2 regions of the Paenibacillus anseongensis genome follow, and region 2 is predicted to be linked to the other one. Evidence: a T-box and tRNA genes for the amino acid it is inferred to sense, from the RefSeq annotation. Region 2 holds a T-box; the other holds one or more tRNA genes.
What was found. A T-box is a leader RNA that pairs with one kind of tRNA and senses whether it is charged. The one in region 2 lies ahead of ileS (isoleucine--tRNA ligase), so its partner is inferred to be a tRNA-Ile.
Positions count from the first base shown of each region.

Region 1: it encodes a tRNA-Ile, which carries the amino acid that the T-box ahead of ileS (isoleucine--tRNA ligase) is inferred to sense. The anticodon was not compared.

Region 1 is NZ_WSEM01000016.1:996,659-1,001,799, forward strand. It holds gene GON05_RS20950 (DUF1906 domain-containing protein) at 1-292, opposite strand, end outside; gene GON05_RS20955 (DUF2277 domain-containing protein) at 425-712, opposite strand; gene GON05_RS20960 (copper amine oxidase N-terminal domain-containing protein) at 758-2,305, opposite strand; tRNA gene GON05_RS20965 (tRNA-Ile) at 2,501-2,574, opposite strand; tRNA gene GON05_RS20970 (tRNA-Met) at 2,585-2,661, opposite strand; gene GON05_RS38865 (hypothetical protein) at 2,751-2,915, opposite strand; gene GON05_RS20975 (hypothetical protein) at 3,073-4,824, opposite strand; gene GON05_RS20980 (efflux RND transporter periplasmic adaptor subunit) at 4,849-5,141, opposite strand, start outside.
Region 2 is NZ_WSEM01000018.1:21,429-26,569, reverse strand. It holds gene GON05_RS23255 (PhnE/PtxC family ABC transporter permease) at 1-350, shown strand, start outside; gene GON05_RS23250 (PhnE/PtxC family ABC transporter permease) at 352-1,218, shown strand; gene GON05_RS23245 (GNAT family N-acetyltransferase) at 1,299-2,285, opposite strand; T-box leader at 2,462-2,715, shown strand; gene ileS (isoleucine--tRNA ligase) at 2,765-5,141, shown strand, end outside.

The DNA of each region.
Region 1 (5,141 bases), on a different contig from region 2:
CAGCAAAATAGATACAGCTTCCTACGGGCTGTCCCAGCTGATGAGCCACCTGTACCGCGGTAGCGCCGTCAGCCAATCCTGCATTTCTACCGCCAAGAGCCCGGTTTGCTGTAGTTTCGAAAACAGATACAATGTCCAAACCTGCTTGGCTGATTCGTTCCGCTTCACTTTTCGTTAAAGCCTTATACCCGCTCGGGACGAGATATCTGGCCACAAACGAGTAGCCATCTTTGACGAAAGCTGCGGCGGTTTGCGCCGTTAAAGGCGTTGAGCAATCAAAACCTTTGGTCACTTTCTATCACCTAATTTCTACTAGTTTGTTACATCATATGCTCGTAGACAATAGATTGCTACCTTCAAATGAGTTGCTAATGAAAGGAAAGCAACAAAAAGGCTCTTACCTAAGAAGGTAAAAGCCTTTTTATTAGGACTCCAGTTTTTTTACGGTTCCGAATCGTTTGGCGTTTCTAGCGCGTGCACGCTCGATTTCGATTTCTCGATTGCGCGGCTCCGCAGTAGTGACGAGTGAATCCATTAATTGACGTGCAGCTAGCGCAACTTCAGTAACCGCTCGGTTGAAAGCTTCTTCATTAGCCTTGGATGGCGCGGTGAAACCCGATATTTTTCTAACAAATTGTAATGAAGCCGCCTGAATCTCAGCATCTGTAGCAACTGGGTTGAAGTTAAAAAGCGGCTTAATATTTCGGCACATAACAAGCAGCTCCTTTGCAATTTTTTTATTGTTGAACACTCCAGCTTAATTCTCGAAAACGGTAATTTTCCTAAGAATTAAACTGATATCATCATAAATCAGAATATTACCATCGGCATCAATGGCAAAGTGCGGCGAAATACCAAGAACCATTTTTTTAGGCTCAAAATCATAATCATCATTTATTGCTCCCGAGTAACCTGGAGGAATGGGCATCTGATCATAGTTCCCTGTCAAAGAATTAAAAATACCCTTTTTATAAATGGCATTATCCATATTCGCGTAGGGTTCAATCTTCCCCTCTACATTGACTCGATAAAATTGCTTCGCATCTGTAAGGAAAAAATATCCATCATACGTGATTGCGGTATTTATTTGTTCCATAGTTAATGTAGCAACTACCCGTGATCCTACCCCAGGAGTAATCTCTTTTATTTGCTTGCTCTCGCGATCAAGAACATACAAGATCCCATTATTAACAAGAGGAACAAGATGATGCATGCGATTTCCCTCGACACTCAAATAGGATGTGAGCCTCTCCCCCTCATGAGCTGTGTACAGGATGTTTTTGAAAGAGTTGCTTATCGCATACGTTTGTCCGTCATTCAAAGGTTGAATAAAATCCGTATCCGTATCTAATTGTCCACTCGTATCGAACGCAATCATTTTCACGCTAGGCCATACTTGATAAAAAACCGCCATTTTATTATAAAAGTCTCTCCCCATGACAAAAAGTCTATCTGAGGCTTGGTCATAGAATAATGATTTTGGGATGAATTCATAACGTAGAAATTTGCTTGCCGAACCATGCTCGTCTTTATATTCAAAATCAAACTTTGTATCGTTGAACGAAACGATGGTTTCTAAATTTATCTCTTTTCCTTTGCTCAAATTCATCTTCTTGATATAGAAGTTAGACTGATCATTTTGTGAGATGAAGTACAAATCATCCTTACCATCCGAGATCATCTCCATATCATTAAAGAAATAACCTGGAGAAAGTCCAGATGATGGGAGAAGTCCAGTTAAAGGAATTTTTATTGAGTTCTGTGAAGTTAGATTATCAACCGTTGGCTTATCCAGCGGCTTTTTGACAGGGAGAGCACCATTCGGGCTTTGGTTGTCAGATGAGGCAATCGTGATAACCCGAGTATGTTCATCGAATGTAACTGTCTGTTGGAAATTCTCTGCAATGAACCGAATCGGCACAAGAGTGACTTCATTTTCAATAATAGGAGCTTGCTCAAGGTGAATTGGCGTACCATCTACATGAGCAGTTGCATTTCCTATCTGCATGGAGAGGAGCTTTGTCCCATATGTCAAGTCAACTCTCTGTGCCGCTCCATCCCATTTAACGGTAGCGCCTAAGGCTTCTGTAACAAATCGGAGCGGTACCATCGTTGTATTCTCTACAAGGTGCGGAGACATTTGAAGCGTAACGCTCTTGTCATTAATTGAAGCTTTGGTTTCCCCCAATGTTAACTTGATGTAAGAGGATCCACTTGTAGATGAAGCAAACACAGCTAATGGTGAATAAGTCCATACTAGTAATGCAGATAAAATGAGGCTTCTTCTAATAAATTTTAATGGCATGCAACTTCCTCCAAGTAGTAATTTCTTACACAGTTTACCATACCTTTCAAATTGATTCTCTGATTATTTTTTTGTAAACAATGTGCACAAAACGTGCACAAGCCCCTCATCTTCATCAAACGATTGATGAAAATAAGAGGCTTGTTTTATCTTCTAAAATAATAAAAAACCCTTATTCAAAGGGTTTCACTACTATGGGCCCAGAGGGACTCGAACCCCCGACCAATCGGTTATGAGCCGACCGCTCTAACCAACTGAGCTATAGGCCCAAATAAAATTTGGTTGCGGGGGCAGGATTTGAACCTGCGGCCTTCGGGTTATGAGCCCGACGAGCTACCGAGCTGCTCCACCCCGCGTCATGTTGCCGCTCAACAGCGACAAAAATAAATATACACTAAGCGCGAGTGGTAAGTCAAGCGTTAATTTTTAGATAAAATGCAGGAAATTACGTATTGTAACGAACGCCGAAACGTCCCTTTTTCGACTTGAAAACTTCTACTTCTTGTGGGCATTCGTACCCGTAAATCCACCAGTCTTCTTCCATTCTTTTCGCCAGACAGCCCGCTTGAAACTTGGAATCATATAATTTTGCCCAATATATCCAGTTCATCGCAATCACTCCGTTTTAATGAAATCGATAAACCTATCTTATCCAAAACAGATCAGACTTATGAGTCCCACCTCACGAACATCCTGTATGCACGATAAAAACGAAAAACCGCCTAGCAGTGCTTCATGCACCACCAGGCGATTTATCCATTGAAAGACTATTGTTTGAACGTTGTAAGGAATCGTTTAACCGTTTCTCCGTATTCGTTCGTAAAGGTCTCGTAAACTTTGACTTGAATCGGGAAATCCAGTTGGCCGGATCTCGCGCTTAGGTCAATTGTATTCGTACCATTGTACAATCTACCTTCGCCTGACAAATCTCTTGTTGTTTTTCCAACGGGATTGCCAACTTTATCAAATAACTCAAAGGAAAGCATGTTGTTATACTTATCTGCTGTCACCTGTTTATCCGGTTTAATGTCCAGCTCCAGCTTCAACTTGTAATCGTAGGTCAAGGAAGCTTGGTATATCGCTGAGATACTCCAGTCCTTAATATTGATCTCGTAAGGGTAAACGTTAAGTACTTTACTCGTTGTCTCGTTGTCCTGAACTGGCACTTTCGCTGTTGCGAGCAAAGACTTATACACCGTATCTCCGCTAACTTGCTGGCTGTATAAGTTCATCTTCAAGCCCTCGCCCGTTTCGGAAGCAGGAAGCGCATAGGAATAGCTGACAACATAAGAAGCCTTAGGAACAACACTAAGCGCAGTTGCCAACTGTCTTCTTCCTCCATAAGCAAAGCCGTCTTTGCTTACAAGCTCCGTTTGTATCGCTGGAATAGGGACTGGACGATCGCTATTATTCGTTAGTTTAAATTTGGCAACTGCCGTATTGAATCCATCATCTTCATTGTTGGTGACATGCAGTTCAACAAGCGACACATCAACATTGGATGGTACGAATTTATTCGTAGAATCCAGTTTAACAGGTGTTCCCAATGTGTAATCTGGAGCCGGAATGACGCCTTGTGTCGCCGCTCCAACAGGCAGTAAAATGTTCGCGCGTCCTACACGGTAAGTATCTTCTTGCAATTTGCCATCCCCCTGCGAGGCGAAGAAACTCTCTGGCGTCACGACATTCAAACTCGTGAATTCAGTGTCCAAATCGGTTGGGATCACGATGTGGATATACTTTTTCTCACCCGGATCAAGCACAACGGAAGCTTCCGCACGATCTCCGGAATAAACCTTGCTCTCCGTCTTGCCGTCGATTCCGAAATTCGGCACGGTTTGACGTTCATTCGTTGGATTGACGACCTGAATTTGCACAACAGTAGACACGCCTTTGGCTGTGATTTCCTTGTGGATATCTACAGGAATGAATCCTACTGATGTCCTAAGTGATGGCAGCGTGAAAGCCTCGCCCCACTTCAGAAGTGCAGAAGCTTTGGTAATCGTGCTGTCACTGCCTTTCCACACGAGCGCCGCGTCAACCGGTACGCTCAGCAGTGTTGTTTCTTTTTTTGGATATACTTCCATATCCACATCTACAAAGCTAAGCTCACTAAGCTCAGCATCGTCGCTGCGTTCTGCATTCGTTAGATAGCTAAGCTCTTGCTGCGTCTTCGGTAGTATCGACTTTGGATTTTTGGCGCTCGGCTGCAGCGTATATTCAATGCCATCCGCCATGCGAACACGTAATTCAAAATCAGGGACACGAGTTATTTTATCGGTGGTATTTTTAATCCGAATGACTGCTCCCAGCTTCGTTGAATCCGATTCATGCTGGTTGAGTATGCTTTTGATTTCCACTTCAACTTTATCTGTCAGCGCATAGCTGGTATTCGTGCTTGTTTGAGCGAAAACTGCCGAGCTCACACCCTCCGCAGCCCATGCAGGAAAAGAAGCGGTAGTTAAAAGTGCAGCGAATAGTACAATAGTGGCCAGTGATCTCTTCATTTTCTTATTCACGTAGTTCTCCTCCTTGAGCCCCTGCTAGTTGCTCACTTTAATTTTATCTTGATCTTTCAGCTGGTGCTGTCCGGAAATTACGAGCATCTCGCCTTCCTTAACACCGGATAACACTTCTTGATTCGTTTCGTTTAGGCGACCAAGTTCAACCTTACGCTTTTGTACGGTTTCCCCGTTCGCGATATACACATAGCTGTCGCCGCCTTCGCGAACGATACTAAGGCTCGGGATAACCGGTACGATTTGTTCATCGTCTTTTGTAAGCTCGACTTGCGCTTTGGAGCCCGGTTTCAACTTGCCATCCGGATTCGGGACCT
Region 2 (5,141 bases):
GCTCATTCGGATTTCTAACAAGAGCATTCATGGAATCCATCGATGAAGTAAGCAACAGCTCTGTCGAAGCCTTAAGGTCGACGGGGGCAGGTTATTTTCCCATCATTTTTCAATCCGTCATTCCTGCCAGTATTCCGCAATTGCTCAGCTGGGTTCTATTCATGGTGGAAACCAACATTCGTCAGGCCACATTAATCGGCATCTTGACGGGGACCGGCATAGGCTTTCTTTTCAGCTTATATTACAAAGGCCTAAATTACAGCTCTGCCTCCCTGGTCGTTATCGTTATCGTCCTTGCGATTTTTGCTATCGAATCGGTTTCTACGTATGTTAGGAGGGTGATTTTGTAAAATGGACCTTCAAGAATCGTTGAAAGCTGTCTCTAACAAAGACACCAGCTGGACTGGCATCAAGAGTGTGAGTCCCAAGAAACCTTTTAACAAACAGTCTTTTGTGATCCGACTGACATTAATTGCTCTGGCTCTATTGACGGTTTTTGCATTTGTTACTTTTGACTATAAGGATATTAACCTAGTAGAAGCCGCCTCTTTAACGGCTCAAACGGTTAAAACCATGTTTTTTCAACCGCTTTTTCAACATATTACCTTCTTTGAGGCCATTAAACAGTTGACCATTACACTGGGGCTTGCATTCCTGACGACGTTGTTCGGCTCGATCATCGCCCTGTTCCTCGGCTTGTTGGCAGCTCGCAATTTATCCAATCCTAGACTATCTATCGTCATTAAAGCTGGAGTCGCTTTTATTCGCGCGGTTCCAACCGTTCTATGGGTTTTAATTTTTGCTGTTGCCGCTGGACTTGGGAGCGTCGCGGCTGTCATCGGCATGACTTTCCACTCCATCAGCTATCTCGTCAAAGCGTACTCGGAATCGTTCGAGGAACTGGACAAAGGGGTCATTGAAGCCTTGAAAGCGAGCGGCGCCAATTGGTGGCAAATCGTATTTCAGGCTGTGCTGCCATCGTCCGTCTCCTATTTGATCTCATGGACATTTATGCGATTTGAGATTAACTTCGCAGTCGCTCTGGCAATGGGTGCAGCTGCTGGAGCAGGGGGTATCGGATTCGATATGTTCATGGCCAGTTCCTTTTATTATGATGTGAGGGAAATCGGAGCTATCACGTATCTCATCCTGGCATTCGCTATCTTGCTTGAATTGCTCGCAGCAAAAATCAAGAAGAAGTTAAGGGTTCATGGGTGATCATATGAACGTAAAGCGCATTCACTATATGGGGTGAATGCGCTTTTTGTTTGAGTGGCAGCATGAAGTAGCGTGGTTCCTCACTTGAGCTCGCACACCATCTTATAACTCCCGGCTTCCGCGCGGAAACCGAGCAGATCACGGTTTATTCGCAGCATCGGGGCGTTCATGGAATCGTTGTGTGTTCTTAAATAAGGAACACCGCATGCCGTCGCCGTTTGTATGCCGAGCAGCTTCAAAGCAAGTGCGATGCGTCGGCCCCTGTATTCCGACAGCACACCTGTAAACTCGTGATACATCGCCCGTGTTTGTTCGTTCTGCTGGAGGGTGACAACGCCAATGTAACGATCGCCGTCCTTGGCGATATGAATCCACTCCGGGCGTACACCGGATTGCGTGATAGTCCATTTTTTCCACTCTTCGAACCATGGAAAACTGCCGGAGTAGCCGGGTATATCCGGATGAGTGATTTTATACAGCTCATACAGCTTGTTCTCGCTAGCATCCCCTGGCTCATCCGCTAACGTAATGAAGCGAATCCCCGTCTGCTCCGCTTGGTTTATCGCTTCGTGCAGCGAACCGCCATCGAACGATGCCAAGTCCAGCACGGATTCAAACGTGTGGCGCTCCTTGACGTAGCCTCGGCGTTCCGCAAAAGCAAGTGATCTCTCGTCTGTTTCCCTCATGTAGTCAATTAATCGTGAAGCCCTGACCTCGTTAGCCCATTGATGAAGCGTATCGAATAAGGCCGCTCCAACTCCAACCCCGCGATGTTTCGGGTGAACGACAAGCGTATGACTTAAGGCTCCGGGCTCCGTCCAAGGCGCTCGCCAGGCCATCGCGTAACCGACCACTTGCCCGTGTTCGTCTGCCGCGACCCATTTGGGACGATCCCATCCCATCAGTTCGCCGTCCTCATTGTAGTGCAGCTTGCCTGGGGGAATGCTCTCTTCGTCTCGCTGCAGCCGTTCAGCGGTTGTCGGCTCTGACCAGATCAAATTCAGCAAGGGTGCGACAGCCGCATAATCGTCCGGTTGCCGCATCGGGTATATCGTATATTTTGACACGTAGGATGACCTCCATCTCAATTAAGTTAACTGATAAAGCCATTATCCCATCCATGAAGAGGAAGTTCTTGGTAAAGTCTGGATATAAATAAAGATTCGGCTGCAGGCCCTTTTTTCCTATTTCATTTGACAATTTATCAAAAAAGGTGTAGAAATGAATTAATTGAAAGTTCTGAGTAAATTCATTGACGAGATCGAGTAAGCTAATCCCTTGTTCCCCAGAGAGTTGGCCCTGTGCTGAAAGCCAACGTTCAAGACTTAGCCCAAAATCCTCTCCGAGAAGGAAAGCTGAAGCTACTTAAGTAAGCTGACCCGGGATCCTGCCGTTACATGGGGCGCGTATGATGGTACGTTGGCGGAGGTGCCGAGGATCGAGTTATGGATCAATCGGAACAAGGGTGGTATAGCGAGATACAATCTCGTCCCTTATGGGACGGGATTTTTTTGTTTTTATTTTAAAATTGGAGAGGATGATCTGTATGAGAAAAGTAGATGTAAAAGAAAAAGCAAGGGCCCGCGAGCTGCGCATCCTGAATCAATGGCAACAAAACGAAACATTCCGCGCATCGATCGATCATCGGAGTGATAAACCGAACTTCGTCTTCTATGAAGGCCCGCCTACAGCCAACGGAAAGCCGCATATCGGTCACGTGCTCGGACGTGTCATTAAGGATTTTATCGGCCGGTACAAAACAATGTCAGGTTACCGTGTCGTGCGAAAAGCCGGCTGGGATACACATGGTCTTCCTGTTGAGCTCGGCGTGGAGAAACAGTTGGGCATCTCGGGAAAACAAGAAATCGAGAAGTACGGGATAGCCGAATTTGTTGAGAAGTGCAAAGTCAGCGTCTTCGAATACGAGAAGCAGTGGCGGGAATTGACAGAAGCAATCGCCTACTGGACAGATATGGATCATCCCTATGTGACTCTAACGAATGATTACATCGAGAGTGTTTGGCACATTTTATCCGAAATTCATAAAAAAGAACTCCTCTACAAGGGACACCGGGTCAGCCCCTATTGTCCAGACTGCCAGACGACGCTTAGCTCGCACGAGGTGGCTCAAGGTTATGAGGATGTCAAAGATTTGAGTGCGACCGTCGAGTTTCGCAGCACGAAAGGGCCGGAAATATTCCTTGCCTGGACGACGACTCCGTGGACACTTCCAGCGAACGTTGCACTTGCAGTAAACAAGGACATCGACTATGTGAAAGCCAAAAAGAACGGCAAGGTCTACGTCATTGCCAAAAATCTTGCCGAAAAAGTATTGAAAGAGGACTATGAGATCCTATCTACGCACAAAGGGGAGGAATTCGTAGGTACCTCCTATGAGCCGCCTTTTGGCTATATCACGGTGAACCGAGGGCATATCGTTGTCGATGCGGATTACGTCAGTGACTCAAGTGGTACCGGTATCGTTCATATTGCGCCTGCACACGGGGAGGACGACTACCGCACATGCCGCCAGCATAACCTGGATTTCGTAAATGTGGTGAATCTTGCCGGACGATATACGGATGAGGTCGTCGACTTTGCCGGACGTTTTGTGAAGGATTGCGATGTGGATATTGTTAAAAGCTTGTCGGAACGCGGTCTATTGTTTGCCAAGGAACGTTACGAGCACAGCTATCCTTTCTGCTGGCGTTGCAAAACTCCGCTTCTCTACTATGCGATGGAAAGCTGGTTTATCAAAACAACGGCTGTGAAGGACCAACTCCTGGCGAACAACAGCCAAGTGAACTGGTACCCGTCCCATATCCGCGAAGGCCGTTTCGGGAAATTCCTTGAGGAGCTTGTCGATTGGAATATCAGTCGAAACCGCTATTGGGGCACACCGCTGAACCTCTGGCTTTGTCAGGATTGCGGGGCAGAGTATGCGCCAGGCAGCAGGAAAGACTTGTATGAGAAATCCATTACACCTATCGATGACAGTCTGGAGCTGCATAAACCCTATGTAGATGCTGTAAAATTACGCTGCTCCTGCGGCGGAACCATGGAAAGGACGCCGGAAGTGATCGATGTGTGGTTCGACAGCGGCTCGATGCCATTCGCCCAGTATCATCATCCGTTCGGTGACGAGAAACAGTTCGCGGATCAGTATCCGGCTGATATGATCTGCGAGGGGATTGACCAAACGCGCGGTTGGTTCTTCAGCTTGATGGCCGTCTCTACCTTGTATAATGGAAAGCTGCCTTACAAAGGGGTAATTTCAACAGGACATGTATTGGATGAGAACGGTTTGAAAATGTCCAAAAGCAAAGGGAATGTGATTGACCCTTGGGAAATCATTGAAGAATTCGGCGCGGATGCTTTCCGCTGGTCTCTGCTTGCAGACAGTGCACCGTGGAACAGCAAGCGGTTCTCGAAGCAAATTGTAGCCGAAGCGAAGTCTAAAGTTGTAGATACGATCAATAATACACACGCTTTTTACTCGTTGTATGCTTTGATTGATCAATATAATGCTGAGGACTACCCGCAGCAAGCTACCAAGAATGAGTTGGATCGGTGGATACTCTCCAGATTGAACACGACCCTTCAGAATGTTGTGAAGGGGCTGGAGGATTACGATTTTATGAACCCGGCCAAGCATATGGAAGCCTTTGTGGATGAGCTGAGCAATTGGTACATTCGCCGTTCTCGCGACCGTTTCTGGGGCAGTGAAATGACCGAAGGTAAAGTCGCCGCTTACCAAACGCTACGCGAAGTTCTAGTTACCTTAGCACAAATGGTTGCCCCTTATATCCCGCTCATCGCGGAGGATATCTATGGTAACCTTGGCGGCGAAGGAAGCGTTCATTTGGCTGATTACCCGAAAGTGAATGAAGCCGCAATCGATGCGACACTTGAAAACGATATGG